Regions from separate parts of the Staphylococcus sp. IVB6214 genome, predicted to be linked through region 2. Evidence: riboswitches for the same ligand, from Rfam matches in the RefSeq annotation. Region 2 holds a riboswitch; each other region holds the start of a gene.
What was found. A riboswitch is a leader RNA that binds a small molecule or an ion and turns the genes downstream of it on or off. The one in region 2 is predicted to bind S-adenosylmethionine.
Positions count from the first base shown of each region.

Region 1: it holds a riboswitch for S-adenosylmethionine, as region 2 does, so the genes downstream of both, MUA51_RS08360 (M20 family metallopeptidase) here and MUA51_RS02585 (methionine ABC transporter ATP-binding protein) in region 2, are expected to answer to the same signal.
Region 3: it holds a riboswitch for S-adenosylmethionine, as region 2 does, so the genes downstream of both, MUA51_RS10290 (O-acetylhomoserine aminocarboxypropyltransferase/cysteine synthase family protein) here and MUA51_RS02585 (methionine ABC transporter ATP-binding protein) in region 2, are expected to answer to the same signal.
Region 4: it holds a riboswitch for S-adenosylmethionine, as region 2 does, so the genes downstream of both, metK (methionine adenosyltransferase) here and MUA51_RS02585 (methionine ABC transporter ATP-binding protein) in region 2, are expected to answer to the same signal.

Region 1 is NZ_CP094723.1:1,695,484-1,700,562, reverse strand. Features, by position in the region: gene MUA51_RS08375 (pyrimidine-nucleoside phosphorylase) at 1-326, shown strand, start outside; gene MUA51_RS08370 (DoxX family protein) at 346-699, shown strand; gene MUA51_RS08365 (S-ribosylhomocysteine lyase) at 751-1,218, opposite strand; SAM riboswitch class I at 1,456-1,560, shown strand; gene MUA51_RS08360 (M20 family metallopeptidase) at 1,658-2,839, shown strand; gene ldmS (L-aspartate--L-methionine ligase LdmS) at 2,836-4,032, shown strand; gene MUA51_RS08350 (DUF2750 domain-containing protein) at 4,356-5,027, shown strand.
Region 2 is NZ_CP094723.1:530,093-535,171, forward strand. Features, by position in the region: gene MUA51_RS02565 (thioredoxin family protein) at 1-203, opposite strand, end outside; gene MUA51_RS02570 (arsenate reductase family protein) at 397-750, shown strand; gene gcvH (glycine cleavage system protein GcvH) at 820-1,200, shown strand; gene MUA51_RS02580 (thioredoxin family protein) at 1,338-1,655, shown strand; SAM riboswitch class I at 1,695-1,803, shown strand; gene MUA51_RS02585 (methionine ABC transporter ATP-binding protein) at 1,899-2,927, shown strand; gene MUA51_RS02590 (methionine ABC transporter permease) at 2,920-3,615, shown strand; gene MUA51_RS02595 (MetQ/NlpA family ABC transporter substrate-binding protein) at 3,639-4,454, shown strand; gene MUA51_RS02600 (MetQ/NlpA family ABC transporter substrate-binding protein) at 4,561-5,079, shown strand, end outside.
Region 3 is NZ_CP094723.1:2,090,276-2,095,354, reverse strand. Features, by position in the region: gene nrdD (anaerobic ribonucleoside-triphosphate reductase) at 1-1,807, shown strand, start outside; gene nrdG (anaerobic ribonucleoside-triphosphate reductase activating protein) at 1,804-2,343, shown strand; SAM riboswitch class I at 2,437-2,536, shown strand; gene MUA51_RS10290 (O-acetylhomoserine aminocarboxypropyltransferase/cysteine synthase family protein) at 2,643-3,926, shown strand; gene adcA (zinc ABC transporter substrate-binding lipoprotein AdcA) at 4,105-5,079, shown strand, end outside.
Region 4 is NZ_CP094723.1:1,432,076-1,437,154, forward strand. Features, by position in the region: gene crcB (fluoride efflux transporter CrcB) at 1-113, shown strand, start outside; gene MUA51_RS06905 (fluoride efflux transporter FluC) at 119-460, shown strand; gene MUA51_RS06910 (nuclease-related domain-containing protein) at 506-1,417, opposite strand; gene metK (methionine adenosyltransferase) at 1,468-2,673, opposite strand; SAM riboswitch class I at 2,785-2,891, opposite strand; gene pckA (phosphoenolpyruvate carboxykinase (ATP)) at 3,152-4,732, shown strand; gene MUA51_RS06925 (alpha/beta hydrolase family protein) at 4,773-5,079, opposite strand, start outside.

The DNA.
Region 1 (5,079 bases), 1.0 Mb from region 2:
CATCTAAGTTACCAACTGCGAAATACACGTTCGAATTGCCAGCTAAACAATCTGGTGTTGTGTCTGAAATGATTGCAAATGAAATTGGTATTGCTTCTATGATGTTAGGTGCAGGCCGTCAAACAAAAGAAGATACAATTGACTTAGCTGTAGGTCTTGTATTAAATAAAAAAGTTGGCGACAAAGTTGAAGAAGGCGAATCACTATTAACAATTTATGCAAACCAAGAAGATGTTGAACAAGTGAAAGAAAAATTATATGATAATATCACAATTAGTGATCGTGGAGAAACACCTACATTAATTCACGAAGTGATTACAAAATAAGTATAAAGGATTGAATATAATGAAATGGATAAGTCGACAACTGTTAGCAATCTTATTTACGGGGGCGGGTTACTTACACTTTAAACGTGAACGTAACTTCACAAATATTGTGCCGCACTATTTACCGTTTAAGAAGGAGATTGTATGGATAACGGGTGTCATGGAACTGATCTTTGGTATTGGCTTGGCGTTGAGAAAACCTGGATACTGGTTTAAACATGCGATGATTGCATTTTTATGGGCAGTATTCCCAGCTAATATTTATATGGCACGTCAGGGATTACCACTTGGTGACAAAGTGTTACCAAAATCCGTTTTATATGGTCGGCTTCCATTGCAATTTGTCTTAATGGCATGGATACGCAAACTTTAATCCAAAAAACACGGGTGCAATTGCATCCGTGTTTTTTACGTTTAATTTACTTTATCCTTCACCGAAGACATCGTGCCATTGATCACGCTTGTCTAAAAAAGCTTGTGCAATTACTTTTGCACCTTCTAATGAGTGAGAAGCAGCCCAGCCACATTGTACTTCATTGCAAGCAGGAACTTTTGTTGCATTAAGGACATCTTGAATCGTTTTTTCAATGATGTTTAATACATCTTCATAGTCATCATGATTAATAAATGAGACGTAAAAACCTGTTTGACAGCCCATAGGACTTAAATCAACCACTTTGTCTGAATGGTTTCGAATATTCTCTGCCATTAAATGTTCTAATGAGTGTAAGCCTGGCATGTCCATATGTTCTTTGTTTGGTTGTTTAAAACGAATATCGTATTTGTGGATTTCGTCACCGTTGTTCCCAGTCATTTTACCAGCTAAGCGGATATAAGGGGCAACAACTTTAGTATGGTCTAGGTTAAAACTTTCAACATTCATTTTTGGCATTGTGATAACGCCTCCTTTATAGTTTATCGTTATTTTATCATATTCAGAAGAAACTAACAGGGACATGATTTGAATTTTGAATATGTGGGTATAGATTTGAAAACAATAAAAGGTTCTATGTATAGGATATGCTGTCGAGTAGACGGAAATAACTCGTTTACAAAGATTTTAGAAAATATTGAAAAAATGACATGACAAATGATCGTAAATCCGATAGAATAAGTAATAATTAAATATAATTTATCAAGAGTGGTGGAGGGAATTGGCCCTGTGAAGCCCTGCAACCTCATCGGTGACGATAAAGGTGCTAAATCCAACAGCAAGTTAGCTGACAGATAAATGACGTGGACAAGATATTATCAACTTTGTACATACCGCACTTGATAAATGTAGCGCTCGTACAAGGTTGATATTTTTTTGAAAGGAGCTTTTTGCATTGATAACAGTAAAACAACAGATCCTAGACTATATAGATAACCATAGGCTGAACTATTTGGACATGAGTCATCAAATACATGAGCGCCCTGAATTAGGAAATGAAGAACTATTCGCATCACGATTATTAATTGATCATTTAAAGCAACATGATTTTGAAGTGACACGTGATATTGCTGGTCATGCGACGGGCTTTATTGCAACTTACCAATCTGATAAACCGGGTCCAAGAATTGGCTTTTTGGCTGAATATGATGCGTTACCTGGACTTGGACATGCTTGTGGACATAACATTATCGGAACAGCCAGTGTATTAGCTGGTGTTGCATTGAAACATGTTGTCGACGAGATTGGTGGGACTGTTGTCGTATACGGCTGTCCAGCAGAAGAAGGCGGCGAAAACGGCTCTGCCAAGGCGTCGTATGTTAAAGAAGGGCTTATAGATGTTGACGTAGCATTGATGATACATCCGGGCAATGAAACGTACCCAACGATTCATACTCTTGCAGTTGACGTGTTGGATATTAAGTTCTTCGGACGTAGTGCGCATGCTTCAGAAAATGCGTATGAAGCACGTAACGCACTCGATGCAATGTTAAGCTTCTTCAACGGTGTTGCTCAGTTACGTCAACACATTCAACCGTCTGAACGCGTACATGGTGTGATCTTAGATGGTGGGAAAGCAGCGAATATTATTCCTGACTTTACACATGCACGTTTTTACACGAGAGGGACAACACGAAAGTCACTGGATGTTCTCACTGAACGTGTGCACGATATTGCCAAAGGGGCTGCACTACAAACAGGCTGTAACTATGAATTTGGACCGATTCAAAATGGTGTAAATGAATTTATTAAAGCACCATTGTTAGATGACCTATTTGAGAAATATGCAACGGAACTCGGTGAAGAAGTCAGTCATGATGACTTTGGATTTGGATCAACAGATACAGGTAACGTAAGTCACGTTGTACCAACAATTCATCCGCATGTAAAAATTGGTCCAAGAAGCTTAGTAGGCCATACACATCGTTTTAGAGAAGCTGCAGCTAGTCCGATGGGTGATAAGGCGCTAATTAAAGGGGCAAAGATTATTGCGTTGATGGGCGCAAAATTAATTCAAGATCCAGCGCAACTTGAGAAAATACAACAAGAACATCAATTATTAAGGGAGCATTTATTATGACCGATGTAAAAAATACCCAGTCTTATTTGACGATGTCTGAGTTGTATTCAAGTGATGTCGTATATTCATCTCGACCTTCATATGTGTCGAACCCTTGGTTAGAACCCGATGAACATCAATCTAACTTCTTATCTGCGAGAGAATTGCTGATAGCGGATATGCCCGTAATTGTTCATGAAGCAAGTGTGACAGATAAGTTAGCGCAATTATTTGCGATGATTCATCGTCGTATTCCTGATAATTTGTATTCTTTTAGAGATCAAACATCATATGAAACTTTGTTACAACGACTTGTATATGAAGAGGGACGGAAAGTTTATTTTCAATATGTACATGGTGATGATATCGTCCCTGCTGACAAGTATGCGATGAATAAACAGACTTTTATTGATTTGAATAACAAGTCAAAAATACCAGAATGGACAGATGGCAAATACTTGCCAAAGCGTGAAGTGGTGCCGTTTAACGAATTTGAACAAGCAGTTCGTCGCTGGGACTTACCAGTTGTTATTAAACCAGGAGATGACTTACCAACAGCTGGTGGGTATGGTGTGATGATTTGTTACACACAAGCAGAACTAGAACAGGCCATTTCACGTGTGAAGAAAGCGAAAACAGCGACGGATACATTGATTATTGAACAGTGTATTGATATCGTGGATAACTATTGTGTGCAGTTTGCGAAACATCCAGATAAAGGTATTATTTATTTAGGTGCTGCAAAACAATTAACGAATGAATACGGCTTCTATCAAGGTAACGTTAATGCCCAACACGTACCACAGACAATCATAGATGCTGGACGAGCACTTATGGAACGAGCAGTTGAAGAAGGCTTTATTGGTGTGGCGGGATTTGACCTATTAGAAGATGCAGATGGTCAAGTCTTTGCAATTGACTTAAACTATCGACAAAACGGCTCTACGAGTATGTTGTTACTTTCCGATAACTTAGAAGGTGCCTATCATAAGTTTTATAGTTATGTGGCGAAAGGGGATAATGACCGTTTCTATGCAGCTATTAAAACATTTATCGAAAAAGGTGTCCTTTTCCCATTGTCATATTATGATGGAGATTGGTACACAGATAAACATGTTGATTCACGATTTGGCTGTATTTGGCATGCGGACAGTGAAGCAGATATTGAAGCATATGAACAACAATTCCTTGAAGAAGCGGGACTCAATTCCTAAGCGTTCTTTTCACAACCTCGTGATGTCAGTGTTCGAGAAGCAGAATTTTCGACAGAACGTCGCAATTCTCCCAAAATCAAAAAGCGATTTTGAAAATTGCTTGGGTTCAGCTCAAATTCTAAGCGCTTCTCTCACAACCTCGTGTCTAGGTTATATGTCTAAAGTATGTTATAGTCTAACTAATTAGGTATTGTCAATATGACGGTTATTCAAGTATATTCAAGTCTCTCAAAAGATTGAATTATTGAGTGCCATCAGGCATTGACGGAATCATCGGTGTCATTTATAGTCGATGAAGAGAACCAACAAGTGGAGGGTATAGCATGTCTTATAAAGGTGAACGTTTTTATAAAGATATTTTAACGAACGAGCAATTTTTTATTGCAGTCAAAGACAAAAAGATTGTTAAGCACATGTATCGAGATCGTCCTTATTTCTGTTTTTGGACACGTGAGGCATTTGCAACTGAGTATTTAGAGACGTTTGATGTTGCTTTCGATAAGATCATCACCATGGATATTGATCGTTTTGCAACTTATGAATTAGATGATATGTTCGACGATGATGATGAAGCGCTCGTGAATGTGACAGATAAAGCAGCCGGACACGAGATTAAGATTGTTGAAGCAATGAATGAGATTATGACGGATTTGGATAACATTCGTGTACGTGAGTTTGTACAAGATGTTGCTAAGTCAGACACAGTTTATGGTTTGACACAAAAAGGGATGAAGCATTTTGCGGTGGTTTATGATGAGAATGATAACTTCGAACAATCTCACTTCATGCCTGTATGGAGTTTGAGTAAGCGTGCTGAGAGAGTGGCCGAAGAAGATTTTGATGCGTTTGAACTCATTGATGTGGAAGGTGAAGTTTTTGCCGAATGGCTCGATGAATTACGTGATGATAATCGTTATGTGGCTATCGATGTAAAACCAGGCGTAGTTGGCACAATCGTATCTGCTCAGAAGTTAGCGAATGAATTAACATTTTAATGAATAAAAAAGTGGGAGAACGACCTAACGAAAGGTTTGTTTTCCCACTTTT
Region 2 (5,079 bases):
ACTTCGTGCTCGGTAGCAGCTTCTTCTACTTCATCACGATCTACAACGTACCATGTGTAGTCATTATATTTTTCAACAATCGGATCAATCCACATATCCATTACTTTACAATCAGGGCACCAGCCTGCTTCAAATTTAACGATGACTGGTTCCGCACTTTGGATGACCTCGTTGAATTGTGTCGTATCTTTAATTGCTTGCATGAAAATACCTCCTCTTATTGTTTCGTAACGTTATTATATCGAATTTGTAAGTGGAAGTCATTCAAATTGCAATGTGTACGATGACTGATACAAATGTATTTTGTACAATGTAACTGAACAAAATTTTATAAAAAAGAGCAATATTTTTAAATGTTTGTTATATTTAAGTTATATGATTACTGGAGGTATGTATATGATCAAGTTTTATCAATATAAAAATTGCACAACATGCAAAAAAGCAGCAAAATTTTTAACGGAACAAGGTGTGAGCTTTGAACCGATTGATATTATTCAGCATAATCCAACAAAAGAAGAATTTGAAAAAATTGTGGCATCAACAGGTATAGAAGTAAAAAAACTATTCAACACGCATGGTGCAAAATATCGTGAATTAAACTTAAAAGATAAACTTGCAGATATGTCTGATGACGAGAAACTGGCATTGTTAGCAACAGATGGCATGCTTGTTAAACGTCCATTAGCAGTTTCTGGAGATAAAATTACTGTTGGATTTAAAGAAGAAACGTATCGCGATACATGGCTTTAAGAAAATAGTTGATAGAAAGTCTGCAATGTGTCAGAATAAATATAACATTAACAATTGGAGGGGATTCAAGTGGCAGTGCCAAGTAATTTAAAGTATTCAAAAGAGCATGAATGGGTAAAAGTAGAAGGTAATACAGCAATCATCGGTATTACAGACTTCGCACAAAATGAATTAGGCGATATCGTATTCGTTGAGCTTCCTGAAGTTGACGATGAAGTATCAGAAGGCGATACATTCGGTAGCGTAGAATCTGTAAAAACAGTTTCTGAACTATATTCTCCTGTTTCAGGAAAAGTTGTTGAAGTGAATGAAAACTTAGAAGATGAACCAGAAGCTGTCAACGAATCACCATACGAAAATGCATGGATGGTAAAAGTAGAATTATCAGACGAAAGTGAGTTAGAAGCATTATTAGATGCAGCTGCTTACGAAGAAATGATTGGTGAATAATGTATCATAATCTCGAGATGAAGCTGTAATTTGCAGTTTCATTTCGAGATTTTTTGTGTAACAAGCCGATATAGTAGCATATCTTTGTGTAAGGTGCTACGCTCATCCTAGAATAATAAGGTGAAGGGTTGTACGAAATGACACAGAATGATGCACAAGATGAGATGCTGACAAAACATTTCGATGAAGAGCTACATCTCATTTTTGGTTACACAACAATGTGTGGAACATGTAAAGTATCTGAACATATGTTGGATATTGTGAATGATATCTTGCAGTTACCTATAACAAAAATAAACTTAAATTATTATCCAGAATTTAATCAAGAAAATAAGATTATGTCGGTTCCAATTCTGTTGATTATGCGTAAAGATCAAGAGATTGAGAGATTGTACGCTTTTCGATCAGTATCTTTTTTGTTAGAAAAGTTAAAAAAACTTATTGACGAATCTTGATTGCGATGGTATGATTTAAACAATTCAATATTCAGAAAACTCTTATCCAGAGTGGTGGAGGGATGTGCCCTTTGAAGCCCGGCAACCGTCTAGTTATAGAAATGGTGCCAAGTCACATAAAGTTGTAAACAACTTTTGAAGATGAGAGAAAGGTATCTTTAACACATTGCCTTCTCTTTCATTAAAAAAAGAGAAGGCAATTTTTATTTGGCGTAAGAGATGCTTAGCACAAGGAGGAGCAATATGATTGAGCTGAAAAATATTGTAAAAAAATACGAGAGCAAATCCAAATCTGTCACAGCAGTCGACCACGTCAATCTTAACATTGACAAGGGGACAATATACGGAATCATTGGATTCTCTGGAGCAGGTAAAAGTACGTTAGTAAGACTATTCAACTACTTGGAAACACCGACTTCGGGCGATGTCATTATTGGTGGTGACAATATCGGTCAACTGAGTAAACAAGCATTGCGTCAGAAAAGACAAAAAGTGAGTATGATTTTCCAACACTTCAACTTACTTTGGTCGAGAACTGTTTTGGAAAATATTAAATTTCCACTTGAAATTGCAGGTGTCCCGAAAGCTGAAGCAACTGAAAAAGCCAAGTCACTGGTTGCACGTGTTGGTTTGGCTGGCAGAGAACATGCATATCCATCAGAGTTGTCAGGTGGGCAAAAGCAACGTGTTGGGATTGCAAGAGCACTTGCCAACGATCCAGAAGTACTGTTATGTGATGAGGCGACAAGCGCACTCGATCCGCAAACAACTGATGAAATTTTAGATTTACTCTTGCAGTTAAAGAAAGAGCAGAATCTTACAATTATTATCATCACACATGAAATGCACGTGATTCGACGTGTTTGTGATGAAGTAGCTGTCATGGAAAATGGACGTGTCATTGAAGAAGGTAAGGTATCAGAAGTATTTGAAAATCCACAACATCAAGTGACACGACGTTTTGTACAAGAAGATTTACAGCCAGAACATGACTTCGAAAGTATAGCTAATGCATTACAACTTGAGAAAGATGATAAGGTCATCAAGTTAACATTCTCAGGTGAAAATACGACACAACCAGTCGTTTCATATATTGCAAGAAAACATAATGTAACTGTGAACATTTTAGAAGGTAATATCAAGCAAGCCAAAACGGGAGCGGCAGGATTTTTACTCCTACATATCCCGGCTATTTCACAGGAAAACTTTAATCATTTACAACATGATTTAGAGTTGCAAAACATTCAAGTTGAGGTGATTAAACATGGGTAAGAGTTTTAGTGAAATCTTGAATGAGATGATCACAATGCCGAATGTTCGTTGGCCAGAAGTTTGGATTGCAACGTATGAAACACTATATATGACTGTGATTTCAACAGTATTTTCATTTGTTTTAGGTTTGGTTCTAGGCGTTATTTTATTCTTAACGTCCAAGAGTAAGTCAAAGGCCGGACGTGTTTTTTATAGCATCGTATCATTCTTTGTAAACTTATTCCGAGCTATTCCGTTCATCATTTTAATCTTACTTTTAATTCCGTTTACAAGCTTAATTCTTGGAACAATCAGTGGTCCAACAGGTGCGCTACCAGCGTTAATCATTGGTGCGTCACCATTCTACGGTCGACTTGTCGAAATTGCACTGAAAGAAATTGATAAAGGTGTTATTGAAGCCGCACGATCAATGGGATCAAATACTTGGACAGTTATATTGAAAGTACTCATTCCAGAATCATTACCAGCATTGATTTCAGGTATTACTGTAACAGCCATTGCATTGGTTGGTTCAACAGCGGTTGCCGGTGTTATCGGTGCAGGTGGATTAGGTAACTTAGCATATTTAACAGGTTTTACACGTAACCAAAATGATGTCATCTTAGTTTCAACGATTTTAATTTTAATCATCGTTTTTGTAATTCAATTCTTAGGGGATTGGTTTACAAATAAAATAGATAAACGATAATTTATAAAAAGGAGCATATAATCATGAAAAGAATTTTATCCATTGCATTAGTTCTTGTTTTAGCAGTCGCACTTGCTGCATGTGGTAACAAAGAAGACAAAAATGATAAGAAAGTTGTTGTAGGTGCATCTCCTGCGCCGCATGCAGAAATTCTTGAAAAAGCAAAACCGTTGTTAAAAGACAAAGGTTATGACTTAGAAGTAAAAGTAATCAATGACTATACAACACCTAACAAATTGTTAGATGCGGGAGAACTTGATGCAAACTTCTTCCAACACACACCATACTTAGATACTGAAAAGAAAGACAAAAAGTACAAAATCGAATCAGCAGGTAACGTTCACTTAGAACCAATGGCTGTGTATTCTCAAAAATATAAAAGCTTAAAAGAATTACCAGATGGGGCGGAAATTTTCGTTTCTAACAACCCAGCTGAACAAGGCCGTTTCTTGAAATTCTTCGTTGATGAAGGCTTAATCAAAATTAAAGATGGCGTTAAGATCCAAGACGCAACTTTTGATGACATTGTAGAAAACAAAAAAGACATTAAATTCAACAACAAACAAGCTGCAGAGTTTTTACCAAAAACTTACCAAAATAATGAGGGTGACGCAGTTATCATCAACTCAAACTACGCGATTGAGCAAAAGTTAAACCCACAAAAAGACTCTATCGCAGTTGAAAAGAGTGAAGACAACCCGTATGCTAACTTAATCGCAGTTCAAGAAGGACATAAAGATGATGCGAAAATCAAAGCATTAATTGAAGTTTTACAATCAAAAGACATCCAAGACTTTATCAACAAGAAATATGATGGTGCCGTAACACCAGCAAAATAAGCGTAACTTTGAGAATTTAATAATAAGATGGGAGCATGCTATTGTCATGATAGCGTGACCCCGTCTTTTTTTATCACTCAATTCAGAGTGGTAAGGGGGTATTCCAATGAAAAAATTAAGACTATTCACACTATTAGTCGTTGCATTAGCAGTCATATTAACAGCTTGTGGTCAACAAAAAGAGTCGTCAAAAGAAGATAAGAAAATTGTTGTTGCAGCATCTCCTGCGCCACATGCAGAAATCCTTGAAGAAGCCAAACCGTTATTAAAAGACAAAGGTTATGACTTAGAAGTAAAAATAATCAATGACTACACAACACCTAACAAATTGTTAGATGCAGGAGAGCTTGATGCAAACTTCTTCCAACACACACCATACTTAGAGACTGAAAAGAAAAATAAAAAATATAAAATCGAATCAGCAGGTAATGTTCACTTAGAACCAATGGCTGTGTATTCTCAAAAATATAAAAGCTTGAAAGACTTACCAAATGATGCAGAAATATTTGTTTCTAACAATCCATCTGAACAAGGTCGTTTCTTGAAATTCTTCGTTTATGAAGGCTTAATCAAGATTAAAGACGGCGTTAAAATCCAAGATGCAACTTTTGATGACATTGTAGAA
Region 3 (5,079 bases), 630 kb from region 2:
TCCGACAATTGTGAATGAAAATGCAAATAAAGACAGTCAAACATTTGCTACAATGCGTGACTTGACTGCAGGTGTTGTTTCAAAATCATATGGATTGATGCATCTGTTGCCACAACATGTGGCTGCGGCACATCAATCAGGAAAAATTCACTTTCATGATTTAGATTATCACCCTTTTCAACCACTGACGAATTGTTGTTTGATCGATGCGAAAGATATGTTGGCACATGGATTTCAAATTGGGAATGCACATGTAACATCACCGAAGTCGATTCAAACGGCAGCGGCACAACTTGTGCAAATGATTGCGAACGTATCAAGCAGCCAGTACGGTGGCTGTACGATTGATCGAATTGATGAAGTACTCAGTGAATATGCGATACATAATGAACGTAAACACCGTGCAATGGCAGAAAAATATGTCCGTCCAGAAGATATCGAATGCTATGTCGATGAACAAGTGACGCAAGATATTTTTGCGGCGATTGAAAGTTTAGAATATGAAGTTAATACACTCTATACGTCTAATGGGCAAACACCTTTCGTGACGTTTGGTTTCGGCTTGGGAACGGATGAGATGAGTCGTAAAATCCAACAAGCGATTCTACAAACACGAATCAAAGGGTTAGGAAAAGATCGTGTAACAGCCATTTTCCCAAAACTTGTCTTTTCAATTAAGAAAGGCGTGAATTTCGCTCCGACTGATCCCAATTATGACATTAAGCAATTAGCGCTAGAATGCTCAATGAAGCGGATGTATCCGGATATTTTGAATTATGACAAGACGGTTGAACTTTTAGGAGATTTCAAGGCGCCAATGGGTTGTCGTTCGTTCTTACCTGCTTGGCAAAATGAACAAGGGGAGTATGAGAATAGCGGACGTTGTAACTTAGGTGTTGTGACATTGAATCTGCCACGTATTGCTCTAGAATCAAATGGCGACAAGGCACATTTCTGGTCACTCTTTGAAGAGCGTATGAATGTTCTACATGATGCGTTGGCGTTTCGTATTGAGCGCGTGAAACAAGCTGAACCGAATAATGCACCGATTTTGTACAAGCATGGTGCATTTAAATATCGTTTGCAAGAACAAGATGATGTGTTTACGTTATTTGACAACCAGCGTGCGACAATTTCAATGGGATATATTGGTCTTTATGAAGTGGCGACCGTGTTCTATGGTCCTGAATGGGAGACGAATCCAGAAGCTAAGGCATTTACGATTGATATTTTAAAGGCAATGCGTGACTATCAGTATGCTTGGACGGCAGAACATGATGTATGGTTTAGCATATACAGTACGCCAAGTGAATCATTGACCGATCGTTTTTGTCGTTTAGATTATGAGCAGTTCGGTGCGGTACCTGATGTAACAGATAAAGGCTATTATCAAAACTCTTTCCATTATGATGTGCGCAAAGATGTGACGCCGTTCGAGAAGTTGGACTTTGAGCAAGACTATCCACACTATGCGAGCGGGGGTTATATTCATTACTGTGAGTATCCGAAGTTAGACCACAACAAAAAGGCGTTAGAAGCGGTATGGGACTATTCATATGATCGTGTCAGTTACTTAGGAACGAATATTCCAATCGACCATTGTTATGAATGCGGATTTGAAGGTGACTTTGATACGACAGACACAGGGTATTGCTGTCCAAACTGCGGTAACAAAGACCCCGAAACGGTTGATGTAGTGAAAAGAACATGTGGCTATCTTGGTAACCCAGTGCAACGCCCAACGATTGAAGGACGACACAAGGAGATTTGTGCACGGGTTAAACATATGAAGGTGCCGAAATCATGAAAGGCGCACCGTTAATACAGGGATCCGGATACATTGCCAAAATTGAAACGCATAGTTTTGTCGATGGTGAAGGGGTTCGTTGCAGCCTTTATGTATCGGGGTGTCCGTTTCGTTGTCCGGGTTGTTACAATGTCGCAGCACAACATTTTCGTTATGGTGAACCATTCACGGATCCGATTATCGATGAAGTAATCTCAGCTTGTGAACCTTCGTATATTTCAGGGTTGAGCATTCTCGGTGGTGAACCTTTCTGCAACTTAGCGGTTATTGTACCGTTAATCCGTGCGTTTCGTCATCACTTTGGTCATACGAAAGACATTTGGGTGTGGACAGGTTATCAACTCGAGTATTTGTGGTGTCAAGATGATGAACGCAAGACAATCCTTCAAAATATCGATGTCCTTGTGGACGGGATGTTTATACAACATCTCTATCGTCCTAATCTTGCCTATCGTGGCTCGCTGAACCAACGGGTAATTCATATGCCGACCTTTAGAGAAACATTCTCGGTAGGACGTGCCATCTATGTTGAATAAATATCTCGGAATTCGAAAAAGATTGGTTGACTTTCGGAATTTTCTGATATATGATAGCGTTACATTTAAAAAGTAACAGGTGACAATAAATATATCTTATCAAGATTGGTGAAGGGACAGGCCCTATGAAACCAGGCAACCTATTGAGTTAGGTGCTAATTCCTGCAGGTGATACGAACCTGAGAGATAAGTCTTTTATAATCAAATCGACTATTGATTATACGAATAGATACACACAGGAAATCTTGATACAAGTTGAGATTTGCCTGTGTGCTTTTTTATTTATAGGAGGGAATCATATGGCGGAATCATTCGAATTTGAAACATTGCAATTACATGCAGGACAAGAGGTAGATGCAGTGTCCAAGTCACGTGCTTTGCCGATTTATCAAACGACTTCATTTACATTTGATGATACAGGGCATGCAGCAAGATTATTTGGGTTAGAAGAAGTGGGGAATATTTATACACGATTAACAAACCCAACGACGGCAGTGTTAGAGACACGTGTTGCCGAATTAGAAGGTGGCGTTGCGGGTGTTGCAGTGGCGTCAGGTATGGCAGCAATAACGTATGCTATTCAAGCCGTAGCACAAAATGGCGATCATATCGTAGCTAGTGACAAATTATATGGTGGCACACACACGCTTTTCAGTCATACATTACCTAAGTTTGGCATTGAAGTGACATTAGTAGATACAACGAAAGTGGAACAAATTGAAGCAGCAATCCGTCCAAATACAAAAGGACTTTTCATTGAAACAATCGGTAATCCAGAAGGGAATATTGATGACTTTGATGCTTTAGCCACTGTGACAAAGAAACATGGTATTGTGCTCATCGTCGATAATACATTTGCATCACCCTACTTATTCCGTCCGATTGAGTACGGTGCAAATATTGTGGTTCACTCAGCAACGAAGTTTATCGGTGGTCACGGTACGTCAATGGGCGGTGTCATCGTGGATGCAGGTAACTTTGACTGGGGGGATGGCAAGTTCCCAGGGTTAAGTGAACCAGATCCGTCATATCATGGACTTGTGTTCAAAGATGCTTTTGGTGAAGCAGCATTAGCATTCAAAATCCGCACAACACTTTTGCGTGATACAGGTGCGGCACTATCGCCATTCAACGCCTTTTTATTAACTCAAGGGTTAGAAACATTGTCACTTCGTCTTGAACGTCATGTTGAAAATGCAGAAAAAGTCGCGCATTATTTAGAAGGACATGATCAAGTGGCTTGGGTGAAATATGCTGGTTTAGAATCAAATGAGTACTATGAAAATAAACAGCGTTATTTACCAAAAGGAGCAGGATCTATCTTTACATTTGGCGTGAAAGGCGGTTATGAAGCAGGAAAGCAGTTCATCGAAGGACTGGAACTGTTCTCATTACTCGCTAACGTAGGAGATGCGAAGTCATTAGTGATTCATCCAGCATCAACAACACACCAACAATTAACGGAAGAAGAGCAGCGTGCAGCAGGTATTGAGCCGGAAACAATCCGTTTGTCTATCGGTATTGAACATATTAACGACATTATTGCTGACTTAGACCGTGGTTTTGCAGCAATTCAATCATAAATACGAGACACTTTGGAAACCTTTTACGCAGGTTTCTGAAGTGTCTTTATTTGTGTGATTAAATAAAATAAGCATAAAAAAAGTTGACAAATGAACAAAAAACGTCATTGCACATTTGTCTAGTCTCATGTATAATTCTAATCGTAATGATTACTATTTGAAGGAAGGCGTCTAATAAATGAAGAAAAGTTTAAAAGTAGTAGCGACAGCAGCACTTGCAAGCTCGTTATTAGTAGCATGTGGTCAGTCTGATGATAATAAAGCTTCTTCAGGCGACAAGATGAAAGTAACAACAACAGTTTATCCGCTCCAATCATTTGTTGAACAAATCGGTGGGAAACACGTCGAAGTGGATTCTATTTACCCTAAAGGTGCGGACTTACATAGTTTCGAGCCATCACAAAAAGATATTATTAACGCGAGTAAATCAGATGTGTTCGTATACACAGGTGATAATTTAGATCCAGTTGCTAAGAAAGTAGCCGGTGCAATCAAGAAAGACGATCACAAGTTATCTCTTGAAGATAGCCTTGATAAGACAGAGTTATTAACAGACCAACATGAACATGATCACGAAGGTGAAGCGCACGATCACGATCATGAAGGCGAAGATCATGACCATGAAGCAGAAGGACATGAACATGATCACGAGTCAGATGATCACGGTCATGCACATCATCATCACGGTGGTTACGATCCACACGTATGGTTAGATCCAAACATGGATGAAGCATTTGTCAAAGCAATTCGTGATGACTTAAGTGAACGTGACCCAGAACACAAAAAAGAATACAAAGAAAATGCTGACAAGTTATTGAAAGATTTAGATAAACTTGATAACAAAATGGAAAAAGCAACAGAAGGTCATGAAGGGCACGCAGTATTCGTATCACACGAATCACTTGGCTACTTAGCAGACCGTTATGGTTTCGTTCAAAAAGGTGTTCAAAGCTTGAATGCAGAAGACCCATCACAAAAAGAATTAACTAAAATTGTAGACGAAATCAACGAAACAGGTGCGAAATACATCTTGTACGAAGAAAACGTCGCAAATAAAGTAACTGATACAATTCGTAAAGAAACAGACGCGAAACCTTTGAAATTTAACAACATGGAAGCTGTTTCAAAAGATCAAGCCAAAGATGCAACTTAT
Region 4 (5,079 bases), 900 kb from region 2:
CATTATTTGAAACACACGCTTGGTACTTGTTAATATCTTATGCTTTATTCAGCTATGTTGGTGGTATGTTATGTTGCTTTTTAGGATATCGAATCGGGGTGAGACCACTTTGACAATTATGATGGTGCTACTTGGCGGTGGCATTGGAGCAATATTGCGTGCAATCATAACAGATATCATTGCGTATGTGCATCGGTCATCGTTCCCTATCGCAACTGCAGTCATCAACCTTATTGGAAGTTGTTTCATCGGTATGCTCGGTGGCATATTGTTGTCATCCACACCAGCATATACATTCTTTATCACAGGTATACTCGGTGGTTTTACGACATTTTCGACTGTACAACTTGAACTTGTACAATTAATGGAAAAGCGCCAAAGCCTAACATTCATTGGTTATAGTTTATTACAATATATCGGCTGTTTTATCAGTTGTTACATTGGAACACATATCGTTTAAACTACAGAAAGCCTGTATGCTGTCATTGCAGCATACAGGTTTTTATTAGTTATATGATTCAATCTCTTCCATAATAGCTTGTAATTCGTTTACATCGTATTGGATACGACCATGGAATACATATTTGTTGAAGAATTCATCAAGTTGCTCAGGTCCAACAAGTACCTTCGTCGTACTTTGCGGTGCATAGCTTGATAATGTCACATCACCATCTTGTTTCGGATTGAAATATAAGATTGGCGTTGGCGTATATTTATTGTTTAGCTGACGTTGCAGCTTCTCTGCTACCGCTTCTAAATGTTCGATTTGCTCAGAATAATCAACAATAGAAAGTTTACGAGCGTTATCTTCACTCTCATCAAGCACGATTGTTTGTGGTGCTGTTTCATCAAGGTGTAGCGTTTTGAATACTTGCTCCATCATTGGATTGTCCGCAAATTGATTGCGACTAATCCCTTGATACACATGTCCTTTTAACAGTTGTGAATCGATGATGTATAAACCTGTGCGCGTTAATACTAAATGACTAATACGTGTAATATTGTCTAAATCATTTGTAGGCATAAAGATATTCGCCATAATATGCATATCTTCTGGTCGGATACGCTTCTCTCTAACGAGTCGTTCACGAATGCCAATCAAACGCATATCCGTCACGTATTCACTATTGTTTTTCGAAAAGACTTTTAATGCATCAATTTCTCTGTCTTTCGAAGCCACCATCGTTTCATAATCTTCTTTATGCTTTGTTTCCACTTTTTTCTTTTCAATTCTTACCTTTTCAAGTGCTTCTTGGTGTGACTGTGTTAATTTTTCTTCTTTTTCTTTGTATTGTGTTTCAATTCTTTGTTGTGCTTTCTTTTTGCGATTCAGTGCAACTAAAAACATAATAAAACAAATAACTGCAATCCCTACGGCAACATACAAGCCTATTTCCATTGGGCCAAACTGTGTCATTTTTAAAATCCTTCCTTTTGTTTACATTTATACAATACGCTATAAATTCATTATTGAGCTGTATACGCTTGAACTGCCTCTTTCAATACGTCTACTTTGTCTGTTTTCTCCCATGGCAATTCAACATCTGTACGTCCGAAGTGTCCGTACGCTGCTGTTTGTTTATAGATTGGACGTTGTAAGTCTAACATTTGGATGATACCGGCTGGTCTCAAGTCAAAGTGAGAACGCACTGCTTGAATCAATGACTCCTCAGAAACAGTACCCGTTCCAAACGTATCAATAGCGATAGATACTGGCTGTGCGACACCAATCGCATATGCCAATTGAACTTCACATTTATCAGCAAATCCTGCAGCTACGATATTTTTAGCTACATAGCGTGCCGCATAAGCTGCTGAACGGTCCACTTTCGTTGGATCTTTACCTGAGAATGCACCCCCGCCATGTCGTGCGTATCCACCATATGTGTCTACGATAATTTTTCGACCTGTCAGACCTGCATCACCTTGTGGTCCACCGATTACAAAACGACCTGTTGGATTGATGAAAAATTTCGTTTCATCATCCAATAACGTCTCAGGTACTACTGGATAGATGACATACTCTTTAATGTCTCGTTGAATTTGATCAAGTGCAACTTCTTCGTGATGTTGTGATGATATAACAATCGTATCGATACGCTTCGGTTGATCGTTCTCATCATATTCAACAGTCACTTGAACCTTTCCATCTGGACGTAAATAGTCTAATGTGCCATCTTTTCTAACATCTGTCAGACGTTTCGCTAATTTATGCGATAAATCAATTGGTAGTGGCATAAATGATGCTGTCTCATTTGTTGCATAACCAAACATAAGTCCTTGGTCACCTGCACCAATATTCAATACTTCGTCATTCGATGCATCTCGATATTCCAATGCACGGTCTACACCTTGTGCAATATCAGGAGATTGTTCGTCAATCGCAGTTAATACAGACATTGTTTTATAATCATAACCATACTTAGCACGTGTGTAACCAATCTGCTTAACGGTTTCACGTACTACTTTAGGGATATCCACATATGTCGACGTAGTTATTTCCCCTGCGATGAGAGCCATACCTGTTGTTACTGTTGTTTCACAAGCAACACGTGCATGACTATCTCCTTTCAGAATTTCATCAAGTATTGCATCTGAAATTTGGTCAGCAATCTTATCCGGATGACCTTCAGTAACAGACTCTGAAGTAAATAATCGTTTATTATTTGTCATAATATGCTCCTTTAAAAATAGATTACGAACACTCTCTTTATCTGAGCTCAAATAAAAAGAGCCTTTCACCACTACGGCACATACATAGAGTGAAGGCTCAACGTCCATTCGCTCTTATCGTTCAGGCTATCGCCTGCAAACGGTTTGGCACCTTTCTTCGTTAAAAGAGGTTGCTGGGTTTCATTGGGTCCATGTCCCTCCACCACTCAGGATAAGAGAATCCGTTGCTTTTATATTACATAAATTTTGATCATGTGTCAATTTCACAAATGTATTCAAATACTAGATGATCATTTCATGAAAACGCCATCAAACAAACCCTTATATTTCCTATATTTCCATGCAAAATCCGTCATTTCCCTCGAAGAAAATCACCCGTAATTTTTTTAGAATTTTTATAGGGATTATTACCCAAATATGTTATACTCTGTAATTGTAAAGGCTTACATTAAAGAAGAAACTATTGGAGGGATTCATCATGTCATTTGATACAAGTGCACTGAATGCATTGATTGACAAGCCTACTTCTCATCTGCAGCTTACAAAAACTGAACTCTACAACAAAATTTTGAGTCGTGGCGAGGCAGAATTAACAGAGCTTGGAGCAATTAACGCAAAAACTGGAGAATATACGGGGCGTTCTCCAAAAGATAAATATATCGTTAATAATCCACAAGTCATCGATGACATCGACTGGGGTACTGTAAACCAACCTATTTCTGAGGACAAGTTTTTAAATCTATACCATCAAGTATTAGAGTATTTAGATGCTAAAGACGAAGTGTTCGTATTCAACGGCTATGCCGGAAGCGACAAGGATTCCCAACTAAAATTAACAGTTGTGAATGAATTCGCATGGCATAACCTTTTCGCACAAAATATGTTTATTCGTCCACATTCTAAGAGCGAAGCAGAAAAAATCAAAGCTGACTTCACAATCATTTCTGCACCGACATTTAAAGCAGATCCTGAAAAAGACGGCACACGTTCTGAAACATTCGTTATCGTGTCATTCAAACATAAAACTGTACTCATCGGTGGTACAGAATATGCAGGAGAAATGAAAAAGTCTATCTTCTCTGTGATGAACTATCTACTTCCTAAACGTGACATCATGAGTATGCACTGTTCAGCTAACGTAGGTCGTAAAGGCGATGTTGCGTTATTCTTCGGTTTATCAGGTACTGGTAAAACAACTTTATCTGCGGATCCAGATCGCAAATTAATAGGTGATGACGAACACGGCTGGAATGAAAATGGTGTATTTAACATTGAAGGGGGTTGTTACGCAAAAGCAATCAACTTGTCAGCTGAAAAAGAACCACAAATTTTTGATGCGATTCGTTACGGTACAGTATTAGAAAACTTAGTTGTTGATGAACATGGTTATATCGACTTCGATGATAACAAATATACAGAAAATACACGTGCAGCATACCCTATTGAACATATCGACAATATTGTTGTACCTTCAAAAGCATCACATCCAAACACGATTATTTTCTTAACTGCAGATGCTTTCGGTGTATTACCACCCATTTCTAAGTTAAGCAAAGACCAAGCAATGTATCACTTCCTAAGTGGTTTCACATCTAAGCTTGCTGGTACTGAACGTGGCATCACTGAGCCGCAACCATCATTCTCAACTTGCTTCGGTGCACCATTCTTACCATTGAATGCAAAAGTGTACGCTGACTTACTTGGTGACTTAATTGACAAACACGAAGTAGATGTCTACTTAGTGAACACAGGTTGGACTGGTGGCGTATACGGAAAAGGTAACCGTATCGAATTGAAATACACACGTAAAATGGTAAACAGCGCAATTAACGGTTCTCTGAAAAACAGTACGTTTGAAGAAGATGAAATCTTTGGTTTAAGTATTCCAACTGAAATTGAAGGCGTACCAACAACAATTCTACAACCTAAAAATGCTTGGCATGATAAAGAAGCCTATGACAAACAAGCAACAGACTTAATCGAACGTTTCCGTGAAAACTTCAAAAAGTTCGGTGAAGAAACTCAACAATTACAACAAAATGGCGGTTTCAAAGGATAAATAGAACTCAAAAAGAGAGACACGATCGCGTGTCTCTCTTTTATATATTCCTTTCAACTTCATCCATCCAGCTTTGTATTCGTTGGAGTACTTCTGATAAGGCTTCGGGACGTGGTAGGTGACCTTCTTCCATCTGATAAAATGTCTCATAGCGAGCATGTTTGGCTTCCAAGTGTTTGGCTAGATGATACGCTTGATGAATACCTACTTGTGCATCTAAACCACCATGTACAATCAAGATTGGAGGTGCGGTATGATCAATTATACGCAATGCATCTCGTTGTTCATATGCTTCTGGTTGCTTTTTCGGATGTCCTATCATACGTCGCAACATCCCCCTCAAATCA